DNA from 2 places in the Nonomuraea sp. WAC 01424 genome. Region 1 is predicted to be linked to the other one. Evidence: riboswitches for the same ligand, from Rfam matches in the RefSeq annotation. Region 1 holds a riboswitch; the other holds the start of a gene.
The links. Region 1 has a riboswitch for glycine ahead of gcvT (glycine cleavage system aminomethyltransferase GcvT). Riboswitches for the same ligand answer to the same signal wherever they lie in the genome.
Positions count from the first base shown of each region.

Region 2: it holds a riboswitch for glycine, as region 1 does, so the genes downstream of both, gcvP (aminomethyl-transferring glycine dehydrogenase) here and gcvT (glycine cleavage system aminomethyltransferase GcvT) in region 1, are expected to answer to the same signal.

Region 1 covers NZ_QHHZ01000002.1:169,666-179,275, reverse strand. Annotated here, with positions in the region: tRNA gene DMB42_RS06140 (tRNA-Leu) at 46-128, opposite strand; gene bcp (thioredoxin-dependent thiol peroxidase) at 213-686, opposite strand; gene DMB42_RS06130 (DUF3618 domain-containing protein) at 839-1,171, shown strand; gene DMB42_RS06125 (amino acid deaminase/aldolase) at 1,191-2,384, opposite strand; gene DMB42_RS06120 (DUF6286 domain-containing protein) at 2,540-3,118, shown strand; gene DMB42_RS06115 (hypothetical protein) at 3,115-3,630, shown strand; gene DMB42_RS52985 (hypothetical protein) at 3,825-3,968, shown strand; gene DMB42_RS06110 (L-serine ammonia-lyase) at 4,031-5,407, opposite strand; gene gcvH (glycine cleavage system protein GcvH) at 5,467-5,856, opposite strand; gene gcvT (glycine cleavage system aminomethyltransferase GcvT) at 5,853-6,938, opposite strand; glycine riboswitch at 6,973-7,072, opposite strand; glycine riboswitch at 7,093-7,190, opposite strand; gene DMB42_RS06095 (M28 family peptidase) at 7,393-8,763, opposite strand; gene DMB42_RS06090 (M4 family metallopeptidase) at 8,846-9,610, opposite strand, start outside.
Region 2 covers NZ_QHHZ01000009.1:137,185-146,794, reverse strand. Annotated here, with positions in the region: gene DMB42_RS25050 (CDP-alcohol phosphatidyltransferase family protein) at 1-132, shown strand, start outside; gene DMB42_RS25045 (mannose-1-phosphate guanyltransferase) at 136-2,640, shown strand; gene DMB42_RS25040 (FHA domain-containing protein) at 2,903-3,415, shown strand; gene DMB42_RS25035 (MerR family transcriptional regulator) at 3,480-4,133, shown strand; gene DMB42_RS25030 (bifunctional nuclease family protein) at 4,270-4,740, shown strand; gene DMB42_RS25025 (MerR family transcriptional regulator) at 4,888-5,508, shown strand; glycine riboswitch at 5,557-5,653, shown strand; gene gcvP (aminomethyl-transferring glycine dehydrogenase) at 5,820-8,645, shown strand; gene DMB42_RS25015 (hypothetical protein) at 8,771-9,571, shown strand; gene DMB42_RS25010 (hypothetical protein) at 9,600-9,610, opposite strand, start outside.

The DNA.
Region 1 (9,610 bases):
GTGCTTCGCCCCGCGCGGCTGATCACGAGCCGGCGCGGGAGCGTGTGCGGGCGGGGGGACTCGAACCCCCACAGTGTCTCCACCAACAGGACCTAAACCTGCCGCGTATGCCATTTCGCCACGCCCGCGGTCCCGCCGAGGCGGGCTGGGGACAGTTTAGCGCTCCGGCCGAGGCCGGGCAGCAGCCTTTCCGGGAGACCGCGGGCCGGGGCTCAGGCCAGGCCGAGCTTCTTCTTGAGCGAGGCCACGTGTCCGGTGGCCTTCACGTTGTAGAGCGCCTGCTCGATCTTCCCGTCGGCGTCGATCACGAACGTCGAGCGGATCACGCCGATCATCTCCTTCCCGTAGAGCTTCTTCGGGCCATAGGCGCCGTACGCCTGGTGGACGGTCAGCTCGGGGTCGGACAGCAGCGGGAAGGTCAGGGCGTCGCGGGCGACGAACTTGGCCAGCTTCTCGGGCTTGTCCTTGGACACGCCGAGGACGACGAAACCCTCGTCCGTCAACTGGCTGAGGTTGTCGCGGAAGTCGCAGGCCTGTTTGGTGCAGCCCGGCGTCATCGCGGCGGGGTAGAAATAGAGGATCACCCTCTTGCCGCGGAGGTCGTCGAGGGTGACGGTGCCGCCGTCGGCGGTGGGTAGCGTGAACTCGGGCGCGGGGTCGCCGGGCGCGAGCTTGGTGTCTGTCATGAGGCCCTCCTGAGTTCTCCCGGCAAACCTACCGGCCTGGCCGCCGTGCCGTACGGCATGACGACCTGACAGACTGATCACGACCAGAACGGACGGAGCTCGCGACGGACCGCGTAGCGGGCGCGACCACGCGTACGGTCGAAAGGAGAGCCATGGCTGACACCGATCCAGACGAGTTGGAGCGGCGGATCGCGCGCACGCGCGCGGAGTTGGCGCAGACGGTCGACGCCATCGCCGACCGGGTGAGCCCCAAGCGGGTCGCCGAGCGTACGGTCGCCGATGTCAAGAGCAGGGCGGGCCACTTTGTGGCGTCCGTGGGGGACGCCCTCGGGGTGACCGCCCGCCCGGTCGACTATGGCGACAAGCCCGAAGGGGTGTGGGAGGACGAGCAGCCCAACCTGGCGCCGGTGCTCATCGGCGTCGGCGCGGTGCTGGTCGTCGGCGCCGCGATCGTCCTGTTCCGGCGCTGGCGTCGCCGGCGCTGAGCACGTGCCGGGGGCGGGGTCAGAGGAACGTCCTGCCCTCGCCCCGGTACGTGGGCACCGACTCGGCCACGGTGTCGCCGTCCACGAGGTGGAGGGTGTCGAAGCGCTCGCACATCTCGCCCGCCTTGGCGTGCCTGAACCACACCCGGTCCCCGACCCGTAGATCCTGGGCGGCCTGGCCGAGCAGCGGGGTCTGCACCTCGCCGGCACCCTCGTCCTGCGCGTACCGCAGGCCGGCGGGCAGGTAGGGCTGCGGCAGGCGGCTCGGTCCGGGCGGGCCCGAGGCGAGGTAGCCGCCGCCCAGTACCGTCACCGTGTCCGGCCCGGGACGGCGGACGACCGGCAGCGCGAACAGGGCCGCCGGGCGCCCGCTGAAGCGCCGGTAGAAGTCGAACAGCCGCGGGTGGAAGAAGCCCGAGCCGGCGGCGACCTCCGTGATCGCCTTCTCCCTGACGGTCGTCTCGATCGAGCCGGTGCCGCCGCCGTTGACGAACTCCAGGTCGGCGACCTGGCGTACGGCGTTCACTATGCGCCCGCGGCGGACGATCAGCTCCCTGGCCGACCGGGCCTGCATGATCCGGACGACCCGGGCGAAGGCCGCGTTGCCGGGCGGGTCATCGCCGACCCCCGCGATCTGCGCCTCGTACGCCATCAGGCCCACCAGGCGGAGGCCGGGGCGCTTGCCGACGGCCGTGGCCAGGTCGGCGGCCTGCTCGGGCTCGCGTACGGGGGAGCGGAGCGCGCCGGCCCGGAACTTCCCGCCCAGGGTGACGTAACCGGCGTCCAGGTCGAGGGAGAGCCGCAGCTCGGCTCGCGGGTACACGTCCGACACGGCCTTCTCGATGAAGTCGAGCTGCTCGCGGGAGTCGACGGTGATCGCGATCCGCTCGGCGGCCCGCGGGTCGGCGGCCAGCTCGGCCAGCGCGTGCCGGTCGGCCGTCGGATAGGCCACCAGGATGTCGCTGAAGCCCTCGGCGGCCAGCCACAGGGCCTCGGGGAGGGTGAAGGCCAGGATGCCGCGGAAACCGTCCATGGCGAGGATGCGTTCGAGGACCGCGCGGCTGCGTACGGACTTGCTCGCCACCCGGATGGGCTTGCCCGCGGCTCGGCGTACCAGGTCGGCCGCGTTGGCCCGCATGGCCGCCAGGTCGAGGATCGCGAAGGGCGGTTCAAGCGCCACGGTGGCGCGGTCGTAGCGCTGGCGGTCTTCCATACCAGCAGGGTAACGGCATATGGGGCGAATGAATATGAGGGAGGTTCACATTCCTTGGTGCGCCCGTAATGATCGGGCAAATCGGCGGCGAGGGCGCGGTCGCGGGCCCTGAGGACCCATGTACGTCTGTCGTTGTGATGACCACGCTTCAGCAGATGGTGCCCGCAGCCATCACCGCTCAGCACACCGGTCTGCGCAGGGCCAGGAGGGCGCTCAGACCGGCCCGTACGCTCCCCGGCGCCCTCGTCGCCCTCGCCCTGGCCGCCGGGCTCGGCGCGACGACCGCCGAGGTGGTGACGTCGCTGCTCGGCAAGCCGCTCGGCTGGGTCCCGCTGAACGAGGCGATCGAGCTGGCCGGCGCGCGGACGTGGCCGCAGGTCTCCTCCGCCGCCCTGGTCACCGCCGGGGCCGGGATGCTGATGCTGCTGCTCGCGATCGTGCCGGGACGTTCCCGTACGGTCCCGGTCGAGACCTCCGACCCCCTGATCGTCATCGGCATCACCCGGGCAGGGTTGCGCCGGACCCTGCGGTCGGCCGCCCAGCAGGTGAGCGGGGTGGACCGGGCCCGCGTACGGCTGCGCCGGCGCACCATCGAGGTCACCGTCGTGACCGGGCCGGAGAGCTCGGGCACCATGCTCAGGCAGGTCGGTACGGCGGTCGGCGACCGGCTGGCCGGAGTCGGCACGCTCGGCACCGGCGAGGTCGTCGTCCGGCTGCGCAGGAAGGGCGTGTGATGCGGCAGTACGCGGGCAACCGCGTCGGCCTGGCACTGGTCGGTCTCACCCTGCTCGGCGCGGGCGGTTACGCCTGGCTGCGCGGTCAGGGCCGGCTCTTCGACCTGCCGCGCAACGCCAAGGTCCTGCCCGCCGAGCTCGCCCGTACGCTGGCCGAGGATCCCTGGACGCTGTGGCTGCTGGCCTTCGCGCTGCTGATCCTGTCCATGCTGGCCCTGCGCTGGTTGCTGCTCAGCGTCGGCTGGGGCCGCCGGGGCGTGGCCAACGGCACCGGCACCGCCATGTTGTGCGTCGGCCTCAAGGGCGTGGACGGGCTCGGCAGGGCCGGCGTACGGTTCGCCGACAACGGCCTGCGTGTCCACCTGACCTGCCCGTCCGACGCCGACGTCGGCGCGGTGGTGAGCAAGCTGGACCAGGACATCGTGGGCCGCGTCCGCCGCGAGGTACGCGACGACGAGACGCCCGCGGTCGTCCGCGTCCACGTACGCCGCCAACGGGCCGAACGCCGCTGACCCGTCACCCCCAGCTCAGCCGTCACCCCCAGCTCAGCCGTCATCCGAAGGGAGAAGGCGCAGTCCGCGCCTTCGTCGTCGAATCCGATCGGGAGGTCGTCATTCACCGCATCATCGGCGCGTTCGCCGCCGCCGCCCTCACCATCGCCCTCGCCACGCCCGCCGCCCAGGCGGCGCCGGACGGCGGCGTCCCGTTGTTCCCGTGCCGGACGGGGGACGACGGCCAGACCCACTGCGTCGGGGACCACCTGGCCGGCCTGCTGCTGCAGGCGCTGAATCCCGAGTTCGGCCTGATCTGCGTGAACAGTCACTTCACCACGATCATCTGCCGGCACTGAGACCCGGCCGCGAAGACCCAGGGCCGCGAGGACCCCTCCCGTGAAGGAGGGGTCCTCGTGGTTCAGCACTCGATCACGTTGACGGCCAGGCCGCCCCGCGAGGTCTCCTTGTACTTGTCCAGCATGTCGCGGCCGGTGTCGCGCATGGTCTTGATGGCCTTGTCCAGGGCCACGTAGTGGCGGCCGTCGCCGCGCAGGGCGATCCTGGCGGCCGTGATGGCCTTGTTGGAGGCCACGGCGTTGCGCTCGATGCACGGGATCTGCACCAGGCCGCCGATCGGGTCGCAGGTCAGCCCGAGGTTGTGCTCGATGCCGATCTCGGCGGCGTTCTCCACCTGCTCGGGGGTGCCGCCCATGACCTCGGTGAGGCCGGCCGAGGCCATCGAGCAGGCCGAGCCCACCTCGCCCTGGCAGCCGACCTCGGCGCCGGAGATGGAGGCGTTCTCCTTGAACAGCACGCCGATCGCGGCGGCCGTGAGGAGGAAGCGCACCACGCCCTCGTCGTCGGCGTGCGGGACGAACTTGGTGTAGTACGTCAGCACGGCCGGGATGATGCCGGCGGCGCCGTTGGTGGGGGCGGTGACGATGCGGCCGCCCGCGGCGTTCTCCTCGTTGACGGCCAGGGCGAACAGCGCCACCCAGTCCATCGCCTGGAGCGGGTCCTTCTCGGCCGACTCGGCCTGGAGGCGCCGGTGGAGCTGGTTGGCCCGGCGCTTGACCTTCAGGCCGCCGGGCAGCACGCCCTCCTTGGTGATGCCGCGCCGTACGCAGTCGGACATCACGCGCCAGAGGTTGAGGATGCCGGAGCGGATCTCCTCCTCGGTACGGCCGAACGCCTTCTCGTTCTCCAGCATGAGGGCGGAGATCGACAGGCCGGTGTTCGAGCAGTGCTTGAGCAGCTCCTCGCCCGAGGCGAACGGGTAGGGCAGGACGGTGTCGTCGGGCTTGATGCGGTCGGCGCCGGTGGCCTTCTCGTCCACGACGAAGCCGCCGCCGACCGAGAAGTAGACCTTCTCGCGCAGGGTGTCGCCCTGCTCGTCGTAGGCGGTGAAACGCATGCCGTTGGGGTGCTCGGGCAGGGAGATCTTGCGTTCGAAGACGAGGTCCTGGCCGACGACGAACGGGATCTCGTGGCTGCCGAACAGCTTGACCGTGCCCGAGGCGCGCATCTCGGCCAGGCGGGCGTCGATGGAGTCGACGTCGACCAGCTCGGGCTTCTCACCGGACAGGCCGAGCAGGACCGCCTTGTCGCTGCCGTGGCCCTTGCCGGTCAGGCCGAGCGAGCCGTACAGGATGACTTCGACCCGGGCCGCACGGGGGAGCAGGCCGTCGTCGTGCAGACCGCGGGCGAACTTGTGCGCGGCGGCCATCGGGCCGCCGGTGTGGGAGCTGGACGGTCCGATGCCGATCTTGAAGAGGTCGAAGACGCTGATCGCCATTGATGGGCGCCCTTCAGTTCAGGATGTGCCGGGGCCCGACCCGGGCCCCGGCGGTTGGGTCAGGACTCGCCTGAGGTGAGTGCGGCGTACTCCTCGGCGGACAGCAGGTCCTCCGGGTCGCCCTCCATGCGGACGCGGAACATCCAGCCGTCGCCGTAGGGCTCGCTGTTGGCCAGCGACGGGTCGTCCACGATGGCCTGGTTCACCTCGACGATCTCGCCGCCGACCGGCGAGTAGATCTCGCTCACCGACTTGGTGGACTCGACCTCGCCGACCGAGTCGCCCGCCTCGACGGTCGCACCGACCTCGGGGAGCTGCACGAAGACGACGTCCCCAAGGGCTTCGGCGGCGAAGGCCGTGATGCCGACGGTCACGGTGATGCCGTCGTCCACACCCGACACCCACTCGTGTTCCTTGGTGTAGTTCAGGTCGTCAGGGATGTTGCTCACTTGTTCCTCCTGTAGAAGGGCAGCTCGACCAGGTCCATAGGTTCTTGGCTGCCCCGGATGTCCACGGCCAGACCTTCGTCTGCTCCGGCGTCGACGTAGGCCATCGCGATGGGCTTGCCCAGGGTCTGGGAGGGCGCACCGCTGGTGACCTCGCCGACGACGGCGCCGTCTCGGGTGACCGGGTAGCCGTGGCGCGGCACCCGGCGGCCCTTGGCGACCAGGCGGCGCGGGCGGCGGCGGGGCGGGTCGTCCTTGACCGCCTCCAGCGCCGCCCTGCCGACGAAGTCACCGGGCTTGTCGAATTTCACCACTCTGCCCAGCCCCGCGTCGAACGGGGTCAGGTCCGAGCTCAGCTCGTTGCCGTAGAGCGGCATGCCGGCCTCCAGCCTGAGGGTGTCGCGGCTGGACAGGCCCGCGGCCTTGATCCCGTACGGCTCGCCCGCCGCTTCCAGGGCGTGCCAGAGCGGTACGGCGTCCTGGTTGGCGACGAACAGCTCGAAGCCGTCCTCGCCGGTGTAGCCGGTGCGGGCGATGAGCGCCTGGCGGCCGTCGACCACGCCGGGCAGGCCCGCGTAGTACTTGAGGCCGGCGAGGTCGGCGTCGGTGAGCGTGGAAAGGATCTCCTGGGCCCGCGGGCCCTGGATCGCGATCAGGGCGTACTGCTGGGAGCGGTCGTCGACCACCGTGTCATACGACTTAGTACGATTTTTCAGCTCATCCGCGACTTTTTCGGCGTTCGAGGCGTTGGCGACCACCATGAACTCCTCGTCGGCCAGCCGGTAGACGATGAGGTCGTCGAGCACGCCACCGCGCTCGTCCACGATCATCGTGTACCTGGCGCGGCCGGGCGCGAGCGCCGACAGGTGGCCGACCAGCGCGTAGTCCAGCGCCTCGGCGGCCTGCGGCCCGGTCAGGAAGATCTCGCCCATGTGCGAGAGGTCGAACAGCCCGGCCGCCTCGCGGACGGCTTTGTGCTCCGCCGACTCGCTGCCGTACCGGAGCGGCATGAGCCACCCGGCGAAGTCGGTCAGCGTGGCGCCTAGGGCCTCGTGGACGTCTCGTAGCGGCGTAGGTCGGGACATTTGTCGCACCTCAGGACAGGATCGGATGCCAGCATCCTCCCCCTCTGTCATGGATGCCTGAGAGCTTCGCCCGAGTTTTGCCGGACTTTCACCTTCGGCGAGGCCGCTCGGGCCTGCTTTCCAGAGGTCACCTCCCCGTAAGAACGCCTTACAGGGCTGCCGCGCGGTCCTTTGCCTTGAGAGGTTCGCGGGGAGGGCTTGCTCCTTCAGGGACCCTGACCGGCTGTCAGGGTGCTCTCCCGCACGGTTTCGCCGGTGATGTCCGTCAGCCTAGTGCCGACATGGGGGTGTTGTCGCGCTTCGATCCCGTACACCGCACGCAGCGAAAAGCGGCCGCGGCCCCGGAGAGGCGGGGCCGCGGCCGCGTTGGTGGCCGCGCGCGAGCCGGTCATGGCAGGTCAGCTCGCACGCGGCAGCCAGTACGCGGGCCGGTCGGGACCGGCGCGCGGTGAGATCAGGCCCGGCCCCAGAGGGCGGGCACGTTGGGCGGTTCCCAGCCGGGCAGGCTGGTGTGCGCCTGGAGGCAGCGGTAGCTGGACCCCTGGTAGGTGACGACGTCACCGGCCGCGTAGGCCTTGTAGGCGGTCCAGGTGGTGCCCTGGCCGTCCCCTCCGACGGTCAGGGTGAAGGAGGCGGAGTGGTCCGCCGTCGCCCCGTCGCCGTTGAGCCCTATGGTGTACGTCCCCGCCGCGGCGCCGCTGGTGGTGGCGACCGTGACGGTGGACGATTGCCCCGCCTGGATCGTGGACGGGTTGAAGGAGACGGTGACCCCGCTCGGCACGTTTCCGGCGGAGAGCGCGATGCTCTGCGCCTGGCCGGACGTGACCTGGGTACTGACCGCCGCGGTAGCCGACTGGCCGGCCTGGACCGACGCCGAGGACGGGGTCACCGAGATCGAGTAGTCGTTCTCCGCGGGCGTGCCGCCCACGGCGAGCTTCCATATGGCGTACGCGATGGCGTCGCTGTTCCGGTCCAGCGCCGTGGTGTTGATGGCGCCCGGGTAGCTGTCGCACGCGCTGTGATAACAACGGTCGAAGGCGGCCCCGGCCGTGCCGCCCCACTTGGCGGCCTGTGCCGAGCTCTTGACCGCCCCGGCCCCCGTGGCCAGGCCGCCGACCCGTACGCCCGCGCTCTTGAACGAGGCGTGGTCGCTGCGGCCGTCGCCCTCCCTGTCACCCTCGGTCTGAAGGCCGATGGTGGCGAAGTAGTCGCTGAAGGTCCGCTGAAGGGTCGCGTCGTCGTCGTAGACGAAGTAGCCGGCGTTGGTCGAGGCGATCATGTCGAAGTTCAGGTACACCTCGACGCCGCCGGCGCCGCCGTTCTGCACGTAGTACCTGGAACCGACCATGCCCGCTTCTTCGGCGCCCCACCAGCCGAACCGTACGTGCTTGGTGAGGGTGGGCTTGCGGGCGGCGAGGGTGAGGGCGTTCTCCAGGAGCGCGGCCGAGCCGGAGCCGTTGTCGTTGATGCCGGGGCCGGCCGCGACGCTGTCGAGGTGGGCGCCGAGCATCACGGTCTGGTTCGCCGGGCCGCCCGGCCAGTCGGCGATCAGGTTGCTGCCGCCGCTGAAGCTCTGCACCCGGGTGGTGAACCCGGCGGCGTCGAGCTTGCCCTTGATGTAGTTGATCGAGGCGGTGAAGCCCGGCCTGCCCGAGGCGCGGTTGCCGCCGTTGCTCGTGGCGATGGACTGCAACTGGCTCAGATGCGCCGTCACGTTCGAGACGGGGATGTCGGGCGCGGGGTCGGCGGCTGCGCCGGCCGGTCCGGCCGGCGTGGTGAGGGTCAGGGCTAACGCGGCGGTGGCCGCGGCGCCCAGCCTGAGCATGGCGTTCACGTTCTGTGGCTCCTCAAGGGGGCTCCAAGGGGGTTGGGCGGCCACCCCGGCGTGGCCGCCCAGGTCGTGCTGGTCAGACCGGCTGCCAGAGGGCGGGCACGTTGGGCGGCTCCCAGCCCGGCAGGCTCGTGTGAGACTGCAGGCATCGGTAGCTGGTGCCCTGGTACGTGACGGTCTGCCCGGCCGTGTAGGCCGTGTAGGTCTGCCACGTGGTGCCCTGGCCGCCGCCCACCGTCAGGCTGAACGAGGTCGAGTGGTCGGCGCTCGCCCCGTCGGCGTTCAGGCTGATCGTGTACGTGCTCGGCGTCACGCCGCTCGTGGTCGCGAACGTCACCGTGGACGACTGCCCGGCGGTGATCGTGGACGGGTTGAAGCTGACCGTCACGCCCGAGGGCACGTTGCTCGCCGACAGGGCGATGCTCTGCGCCTGGCCGGCGGTGACCTGCGTGTTGACCGTGGCGCTGGCCGACTGACCGGCCTGGACCGAGGCCGACGACGGGGTCACGGCGAACGCGTAGTCGTTCGGCGAGCTCTGCCCGATCTGGAGGTTGTAGGTGGCCTGCCGGTCGACGTCGGCGCCGTCGGCCGTGATCGAGATCGGGTTGCTGCCCTGCGGGCTGCTCGCCGAGGTGTTGATCGTCAGCGTGGAGCTCTGCCCCGCGGTGATCGTGGCCGGGCTGAACGAGGCGGTCACGCCGGCCGGCAGGGTGCCGGTCCGCAGGGTGATCGACTGCGCCGAACCGCCGGTCACGGTGGTGCTGACCGTGGTCGTGGTGCTCTGGCCCGGTGTGACGCTGCCGGAGGCGGGGTTCAGGGTGACCGAGAAGTCGTTGCTGCC
Region 2 (9,610 bases), on a different contig from region 1:
GGGTGGTATGCCGATATAGCGCGAATTGTCGGGTGGGCCTTCGCGCTCTGGGGAACCGGCCTGTATTGGTGGGCGGGGATCCTCTACGTGGTGCAGGTCCGCCAACTGGTAACCGCGACCTCGAAGGAGTGATCGGTGAAGGCGGTCGTCATGGCGGGCGGGGAGGGGACTCGGCTGCGTCCGATGACCGCCAACCAGCCCAAGCCTCTGCTTCCCGTGGTCAACCGCCCGATCATGGAGCACGTGCTCCGCCTGCTCAAACGCCACGGCATCACCGACACGGTCGTCACCCTGCAGTTCCTCGCCGCCCTCGTGCGCAACTACTTCGGCGACGGCGACGAGCTGGGCATGAACCTCCAGTACGCCACCGAGGACCTTCCCCTCGGCACCGCCGGCAGCGTCAAGAACGCCGCCGCCCGCCTGCGCGACGACCGCTTCGTGGTCATCTCCGGCGACGCCCTCACCGATATCGACTTATCCGACATGATCCGGTTCCATCGCGAAAATTCGGCTCTTGTCACCATCGGTCTGAAACGCGTCCCCAACCCGCTCGAATTCGGGATCATCATCCTCGGCGAGGGCGGCCGCGTTCAGCGCTTCCTGGAGAAGCCCACCTGGGGCCAGGTCTTCTCCGACACCGTCAACACCGGCATCTACGTCATGGAGCCCGAGGTGCTCGACGCCGTGGCCGCCGGCGAACCGGTCGACTGGTCGTCAGACGTCTTCCCCGCCCTCCTGGAACGCGGCGCCCCCATCTACGGCTACGTCGCCGGCGGCTACTGGGAGGACGTCGGCACCCACGCCAGCTACCTCAAGGCCCACGCCGACGCGCTGTCGGGCCGGGTCGCGCTCGACATCGGCGGCTTCGAGCTCTCCCCGGGCGTGTGGGTGGCCGACTCGGCCACGGTCGACCCCGACGCCGTACTCAAGGGCCCGCTGCTGATCGGCGACTACGCCAAGGTGGAGGCGGGCGCCGAACTACGCGAGTACACCGTGCTCGGCAACAACGCGGTCGTGCGCGAGGGCGCCTTCCTGCACCGCGCGATCGTCCACGACAACGTCTACCTCGGCCCCGGCGCCCACCTGCGCGGCTGCGTGATCGGCAAGAGCACCGACGTCATGGCCGGCGCCCGCGTCGAGGAGGACGCCGTCATCGGCGACGAATGCGTCATCGAGGCCGAGGCGTACGTCTCCAGCGGCGTCAGGGTCTACCCGTTCAAGACCGTCGAGGCCGGCGCGGTCGTCAACACCAGCGTCATCTGGGAGTCGCGCGGCCAGCGCAACCTGTTCGGCCCCCGGGGCGTCAGCGGCCTGGTCAACGTCGAGATCACCGCAGAGCTGTGCGTCCGCCTGGCCGGCGCGTACGCCACCACCCTGCGCAAGGGCGCCTACGTGGTCACCTCCCGCGACTGCTCCCTGGCCGCCAGGGCGCTCAAGCGGGCCGTGATCGGCGCGCTGACCGCCGCCGCGATCAACGTCCTGGACCTGGAGGCCGCGCCGCTGCCCGTGGCCCGCTTCCACACCGCCCGCGAGTCGGCCGCCGGCGGCATCGCGCTGCGCACCACGCCCGGCGACCCGCAGAGCGTCGACATCGTCATCATGGACGACCGCGGCGCCGACCTGCCCCCGGCCGCCCAGCGCAAGCTGGAGCGGGTCTTCTCCCGCCAGGAGTACCGGCGGGCCTTCCCCGGCGAGATCGCCGAGCTGCACTACCCGGCCAGGGCCGTCGAGGGCTACACCCACGAGCTGATGCGCACCATCGGCGTGACCGGCGTCAAGGACATGAAGGTCGTGGTCGACTGCGCCGGCGGCACCTCCTCCCTGGTGATGCCCACGCTGCTCAGCCGCGCCGGCGTCGAGGTGCTGACCGTCAACGCCCGGCTGAACGACGTCTCGCCCACCGAGACGCGCGCCGAGCGCCGCCGCGACCTGCAACGCCTGTCGGAGCTGGTCAGCTCCTCGCGGGCGGCGTTCGGCGTACGCTTCGACCCGGTCGGCGAACGCATCGCGCTGGTGAACGAGACCGGCCGGCTCATCAGCGAGGAACGTGCCCTGCTCGTCGTGCTCGACCTGGTGGCGGCCGAGCGCAGGGCCGGCCGGGTGGCCCTGCCGGTCACCACCACCCGGGTCGCCGAGCAGGTCTGCCGCTTCCACGGCGTCCAGGTGGAGTGGACCTCCACCTCGCTCGACGCCCTCACCTCCGCCGTCGCCGGCCCCGACATGATCTTCGCGGCCGACGGGCGCGGCGGGTTCGTCGTGCCCGAGTTCAGCCCGGCCATCGACGGCCTGGCCGCGTTCATGCGGCTGCTCGGCCTGGTGGCCCGCACCCGGCTGACGCTCAGCCAGATCGACGCGAGGATCCCCGAGGTCAAGCTGCTCAGGCGCAGCGTCCCCACCCAGTGGGCGGCCAAGGGCGCGGTCATGCGCTCGGTCATCGAGGCGGCCGAGGCCGAGCCGGGCGGCTGGCGCGTCGACACCACCGACGGCGTGCGGGTGGCCCGCGACGACGGGTCGTGGGTGCTGGTGCTGCCCGCCGCCGCCGAACCGGTGACCGAACTGTGGGCCGAGGCCCCCGACATGGACGGCGCGCAGGCTCTGCTCGAACGCTGGGCCCGCATCGTCGAGCGAGCAGCGATCTGATCACGTAGAGTAGCGGAAAATCCGTTGCCCGCGATGTGCGCGCGGAGTGCCGCAAGATCGTAATGTAGAAACGCGCGGCGGCATGGACCACGGGGCGGGAGCGACGGTAACTTTGTCAGCGTCCGAACCACCAGTCCAGTGCCCCGCCTTGACCTTTGCCGCTGATCAGCGTAAGTTGCGGCATTCGCAAACTTGAAGAGCGAAGGCAGGCGCGCCCCGAGCACCGTCGCCGCGTCTTCGCGGTAGGAGGCCGAGCCGATCGATGCCGAGCGTCTACTGCACGCAGTGCGGGCACGCCAACCCCGAGGATGCCCGTTTCTGTTCCCGCTGTGGGTCACCGTTGACCAGACCCGAGGTCTCCGGGGACACCACGTCGACGATCTCGGTCGCGGGAATCGAGGCGTACGAGGCTGAGACAGGCGACATGCTCCTGGCCGAACGGGCGCTGGTCGAACAGCTCCCGCCCGGCACGGCGTTGCTCTCGGTGACCAGGGGGCCCAACCAGGGGAGCCGGTTCCGGCTCGACAAGGACCTCACCACGACCGGGCGCCACCCGGAGAGCGACATCTTCCTCGACGACATCACCGTCTCCCGCCGCCACGTCGAGTTCTACCGCCATCGCGGCGGCCAGTTCTCCGTGCGCGACGTCGGCAGCCTCAACGGCACCTACGTCAACCGGGAGCGCATCGAGGAGGTCCCCTTGCACTCCGGAGACGAGGTGCAGATCGGCAAGTTCCGCCTCGTCTTCCTGATGAGGGTCAACGCCGGCGCATGAGTGAGCGGAGCGGGCGACCCGTGCACACGGCATCCCTGTCACTCGTGCCATCGGAGGCGGTGGCATGAGTTCCCAGGCGGCACGCTCGCACATGAGCATCGGGGAGGTGCTCGCCCTGCTGCAGGGCGAGTTCCCCGACGTCACCGTCTCCAAGATCCGTTTCTTGGAGGGCGAGGGGCTGATCGAGCCGGAGCGCAGCCCCTCCGGCTACCGCAAGTTCACCCACCTGCACGTCGAGCAACTGCGCTTCATCCTGACCGAGCAGCGTGACCACTACCTGCCGCTGCGGGTGATCAAGGACAGGATGGCCGAGAGCTTCGGCCTCCCGCGCGCGGTGCAGCAGGCGCAGGAGATCCGGTTCAGCCGGGCCGAGCCGCTGGAGGCCGCCGGCATCGACGAGGAGACCCTCGCCGAGCTGGAGGACTACGGCCTGCTGGCCCCCGTGGCCAGGCGCTACGACGAGGAGGCGCTCAAGGTCGCGCGCAGCGTCGGCGCCCTGCGCCGCTTCGGCCTGCACGCCCGCCACCTGCGCGCGGTCAAGGCCGCGGCCGAGCGTGAGTGCGGGCTGGTCGAGCAGGCCGTCGCGCCCATCCTCAAGCGGCGTGCCCCCGGCGCCATCGGCGAGGCCGACGAGGCTGCGAGGGAGTTGTCGACGCTCCTGCTCGACCTGCACGCCTCGCTCGTACGCATCGGCGTGAGGTCTGTGCTCGGCCGCTGAGGGCAGCACAGAGCTGGAAGGCCGGGGCACATTCCAGGCCTGACGGGTGTTACGTTGAAATGCACAAGCGTGTCAGCAGAAGCGACCCAGTCAACAGCTGTGCCGGGCGACCGGCCGGCCGAATACGGAGCAGCCCGTGTTGCAGATGGAGGTCGTGGGCGTTCGAGTAGAAATGCCCACAAATCAGCCGATCGTCTTGCTCAAGGAGGCACACGGGGAACGGTTCCTTCCGATCTGGATCGGCATGACGGAGGCGACCGCCATCGCCCTGGCCCAGGCCCGGCCGCCGCCGCCCAGGCCGCTCACCCACGACCTGTTCAGGGACGTGCTGAGCGCGCTCGGTGTCGGGCTGCGCGCGGTCAACATCGTGGCTCTGCGTGACGGCATCTTCTTCGCCGACCTGGTGTTCTCCAACGGTGTGGAGGTCAGCGCCAGGCCGTCCGACTCGATTGCCCTCGCCCTGCGCACCGGCGCCCGCATCTTCGCCAGCGAAGAGGTGGTCCAGGAGGCCGGTGTGATCATTCCTGACGACCAGGAGGACGAGGTGGAGAAGTTCAGGGAGTTCCTTGACACGATCACTCCCGAGGACTTCGGCAGGGCGGGGTAGGTATTTCAGTGCATTTACGCTTCACGACGCGCCGAGCCGGATCGTTGACTGGGCATGGTCACGGTCCTACGGTGCAAGTGAAACCCGTGGTCGCCCTTTACGAACCCCCAGATCAGGCCGCGGGATGAGAGAAAGCCGGAGGTCCGCGTGGCGGTCAGCAGCGGCGAGGGAAAGACGGCCGGCCAGGAAGATCCGGTGCGGCGTGAGAGCGCGCGGCAGCGTGCCGGAGAGCAGGGCCTGCTCTTCGACGAGCAGCCCGCGAAGCTGCCGGACGACATCGGATATCGCGGGCCGACGGCCTGCTCGGCGGCCGGCATCACCTACAGGCAGCTCGACTACTGGGCGCGCACTGGCCTGGTGGAGCCCACGATAAGAGCCGCGCACGGCTCGGGCTCGCAGCGGCTCTACAGCTTCCGCGACATCCTGGTGCTCAAGGTCGTCAAGCGGCTGCTCGACACCGGCGTGTCACTGCAGCAGATCCGCACCGCCGTGCAGCACCTGCGTGACCGCGGGGTCGCCGACCTCGCGCAGATCACGCTCATGAGCGACGGAGTCAGCGTCTACGAGTGCACCTCGGCCGACGAGGTGATAGACCTCCTCCAGGGCGGGCAGGGTGTGTTCGGCATCGCGCTCGGCCGGGTCTGGCGCGAGGTCGAGGGCTCCCTCGCGGAGCTGCCGGGGGAACGGGCGGCGGTCGAGGACAGCGTCCCGGCCGACCATCCCGCTGACGAGCTCGCCAAGCGGCGTCGCGCACGCCGCACGGGGTGAGCTGAACCGCTGAACACACCGTAGTAATCTAGGACAGAGTAAGGCTGACGACCCCGTGCGGGAGAGTCCCTGGGCCTCGGTCCTGGGGCGCCGAAGGAGCAACCCTCCCCGGAATCTCTCAGGCATCCCGTACCGCTCGGGCGAGGCAACTCTGGAAAGCAGGTGCGCCCGCCAGGCGCACCTCACCGACGGTGCAAGCCCCACGGTGGGGTGAAGCTCTCAGGTCGCGATGACGTCGCGATGACAGAGGGGGAGATCCGGCACTCGCCCGCGCCCTGGCGCCGGTCTCCAAGCCTCAGGAGGCAACCTCCATGACCGACCTGTCCGCTCCGCCGTTCTCGTCCAGGCATATCGGGCCCTCCGAGTCCGAGCAGCAGCGCATGCTCGAGGCCGTGGGTTTCGAGTCCGTCGGCGATCTGGTGGCCGTGGCCGTCCCCGAGGCCATCAGGGCCAAGGACCGGCTGCAGCTCCCGCCGGCCGCGAGTGAGACCGAGGCCATCGCCGAGCTGCGCGAGCTGGCCTCCCGCAACCGGGTGCTGACCTCGATGATCGGACTGGGCTACTACGACACCGTCACGCCCGCCGTCATCCGGCGCAACCTGCTGGAGAACCCGGGCTGGTACACCGCCTACACGCCGTACCAGCCGGAGATCTCGCAGGGCCGCCTGGAGGCGTTGCTGAACTTCCAGACGGTCGTCTCCGACCTGACCGGCCTCGACGTGGCCGGCGCCTCGCTGCTGGACGAGGCCACCGCCGCGGCCGAGGCCATGACGCTGGCCCGCCGCGCCGGCAGGTCCAAGAGCGACGTGTTCGTCGTCGACGCCGACACGCTGCCCCAGACCAAGGCCGTACTGGCCACCCGCGCCGAGCCGCTCGGCATCACGCTGGTCGAGCACGACCTCGACGGCGAGCTGCCCGACTGCTTCGGCGTGCTCGTGCAGTACCCGGGCGCCTCGGGCCGCCTGCGCGACTTCCGCGGCGTGGCCGCCAGGGCGCACGAGGCGGGCGCGCTCGTCGTGGCCGCCGCCGACCTGCTGGCCCTCACGCTCGTGGCCGCCCCGGGCGAGCTGGGCGCCGACATCGCCATCGGCTCCTCCCAGCGCTTCGGCGTCTCCTTCGGCTTCGGCGGCCCGCACGCGGCCTACATGTCCGTACGTGAGGGCCTGCAGCGGCAGATGCCCGGCCGCCTGGTCGGCGTGTCGGTCGACGTGGACGGCGACCCCGCCTACCGGCTGGCCCTGCAGACCCGCGAGCAGCACATCCGCCGCGAGAAGGCCACCAGCAACATCTGCACCGCCCAGGTCCTGCTGGCCGTGATCGCCGGCATGTACGCCGTCTACCACGGCCCCGAGGGCCTGCGCCGCATCGCGCTGCGGGTGCACCGGCACGCCGTCGCGCTGGCCGCCGGGCTGCGCGAGGCCGGGCTGGAGGTCGTGCACGGCGAGTTCTTCGACACCGTGCTCGTCCGCGTGCCCGGCCGGGCCGCCGACGTGGTGGCCGCCGCCGCCGAGCGGGGCGTCAACCTGTGGCAGGCCGGCGACGACCACGTCTCGATCGCCTGCGACGAGAAGACCGGCGCCGCCGAGCTGGCCAAGGTATGGGCCGCCTTCGGCGTCGAGCGCGAGGCGGTGGAGCTGTCGGCCGACGCGCTGCCGGACGGGCTGCTGCGCGAGTCGGACTACCTGACCCACCCGGTCTTCCACAGTCACCGCTCCGAGACCGCGATGCTGCGCTACCTGCGCCGCCTCCAGGACAAGGACATCGCGCTCGACCGTTCGATGATCCCGCTGGGCTCCTGCACGATGAAGCTCAACGCGACCACCGAGATGGAGCCGATCACCTGGCCGGAGTTCGCCGGCGTCCACCCGTACGCGCCCGAGGCCCAGACCGAGGGCTACCGGGAGCTGATCGGCACCCTGGAGGGCTGGCTGGCCGAGGTGACCGGCTACGACGCGGTCTCCATCCAGCCGAACGCGGGCTCCCAGGGCGAGTTCGCCGGCCTGCTGGCCATCCGCGCCTACCACCAGGCCAACGGCGACACCGGCCGCGACGTGTGCCTGATCCCGTCCTCGGCCCACGGCACGAACGCGGCCAGCGCCGTCATGGCGGGCATGCGGGTCGTGGTCGTGGCCTGCGACACCGACGGGAACATCGACCTGGCCGACCTCGACGCCAAGATCGCCAAGCATCGCGAGCGGCTGGCGGCGATCATGGTGACGTACCCGTCCACGCACGGCGTGTACGAGGAGTCGATCACCGAGGTCTGCGCCAAGGTGCACGAGGCCGGCGGCCAGGTGTACGTCGACGGCGCCAACCTCAACGCCCTGGTGGGCCTGGCCAAGCCGGGCGAGTTCGGCGCCGACGTGTCCCACCTCAACCTGCACAAGACGTTCTGCATCCCGCACGGCGGCGGCGGCCCCGGCGTCGGCCCGGTCGCGGTGCGCGGCCACCTGGCGGCCTACCTGCCCGGCCACCCGCTGCGCGACGGCAGCGCGGTCGGCCCGGTCTCGGCCGCCCCGTACGGATCGGCCGGCATCCTGCCGATCTCGTGGGCGTACGTGCGGATGATGGGCGCCGAGGGGCTCACCGCGGCCACCGAGCAGGCCATCCTGTCGGCCAACTACCTGGCCAGGCGGCTGGCCCCGCACTTCCCGGTGCTCTACACCGGGCGCGGCGGCCTGGTGGCCCACGAGTGCATCGTGGACCTGCGGCAGATCACCAAGGAGACCGGCGTCACCGTCGACGACGTGGCCAAGCGCCTGATCGACTACGGCTTCCACGCCCCGACCATGTCGTTCCCGGTGGCCGGGACGCTGATGATCGAGCCGACCGAGAGCGAGGACCTCGACGAGCTCGACCGGTTCGTGGACGCCATGATCGCCATCCGCGGCGAGATCGCCAAGGTGGCCTCCGGCGACTACGACAAGACCGACAACCCGCTGCGCAACGCCCCGCACACCGCCGAGTCGGTCACCGCCGACGAGTGGGCGCACCCGTACTCGCGGACCGAGGCGGCCTACCCGCTGAGCTCGCTGCGCGAGGGCAAGTACTGGGTGCCGGTGCGCCGGATCGACCAGGCCTACGGCGACCGTAACCTGGTGTGCTCCTGCCCGCCGCTGGAGGCGTACGAGGACTGAGTCTCAAGCGGGCCCCCTGCCGGGGGCCCGCTTCGGGCATGGGCCAGTCCTACACCGTCAAGTGAGCAGACATGATCGCGACGAGCCGTTAGGCTCGGTGCGATCCGTCGCCAGAAGGAGCTCTCTTGACGTCCTCAGAGCTGGAGACGCCGCCCCTCGACACCGCCCGCCGCCTGGCCGAGGGCGGCGACCTCGAGGGTGCGGCGGCGATACTGACCGAGCTCGTCGCCGACCCCGGCAACCCCGACCGGGCCCAGGCGGCCGTGGGGCTGGCCGTGGTGCTCGACGAGCGCGGCGACACCGACGCCGCCCGCGCCGCGGCCCGTACGGCGCTGGCCACCGGCCATCCCGAGTACGCCGCCCAGGCCGCCTGCCACCTGGCCCAGGGCTTCGAGCGCGAGGGCCGCGACGACCAGGCCAGGGCCGCCTGGCAGGCCGTGCTCGGCATGGGCACGGCCGCCTACCTCCCGCTGGCCCACCTCGCGCTGGCCCGGCTGGCCGGCGGCGCGGCGGAGGCGGAGAAGGAGCTGCGCGCCGCCATGGAGAGCGGCGAGCGGGCGGGCGACGCCCAGGCCGGCGCGCACGCGGCGCGGCAGCTCGCCGAGATGCTGCTGGAGCACGGCGATCCGGGCGAGGCGGCCGAGCTGCTGCTGGACGCGCTGGAGTTCGCCCCGGCGGGGGAGCTGCCGGGGCTGCGGGTGCTGCTCGGCATCGCCCACCTGGAGCTGGCCTGCGCGGAGTTCGCCGAGGCCGTCGAGAGCGGGGCCGACCCCCAGACGGGGGCGCTGGCCATCGAGCTGCTGGCCCGTACGCTGCCGCTGCGCGGGCGCACCGAGGACGCCGGTCAGGTGTGGACGTACGGCCTGGAACACGAGGACGAGATCCTGGCCGCCGAGGTCCGGCTGCGTTTCCACCGCGACGCCTGAGCGCGCGGCAGAAAGCAGAGGCGCGGGCTCAGGCGCGGC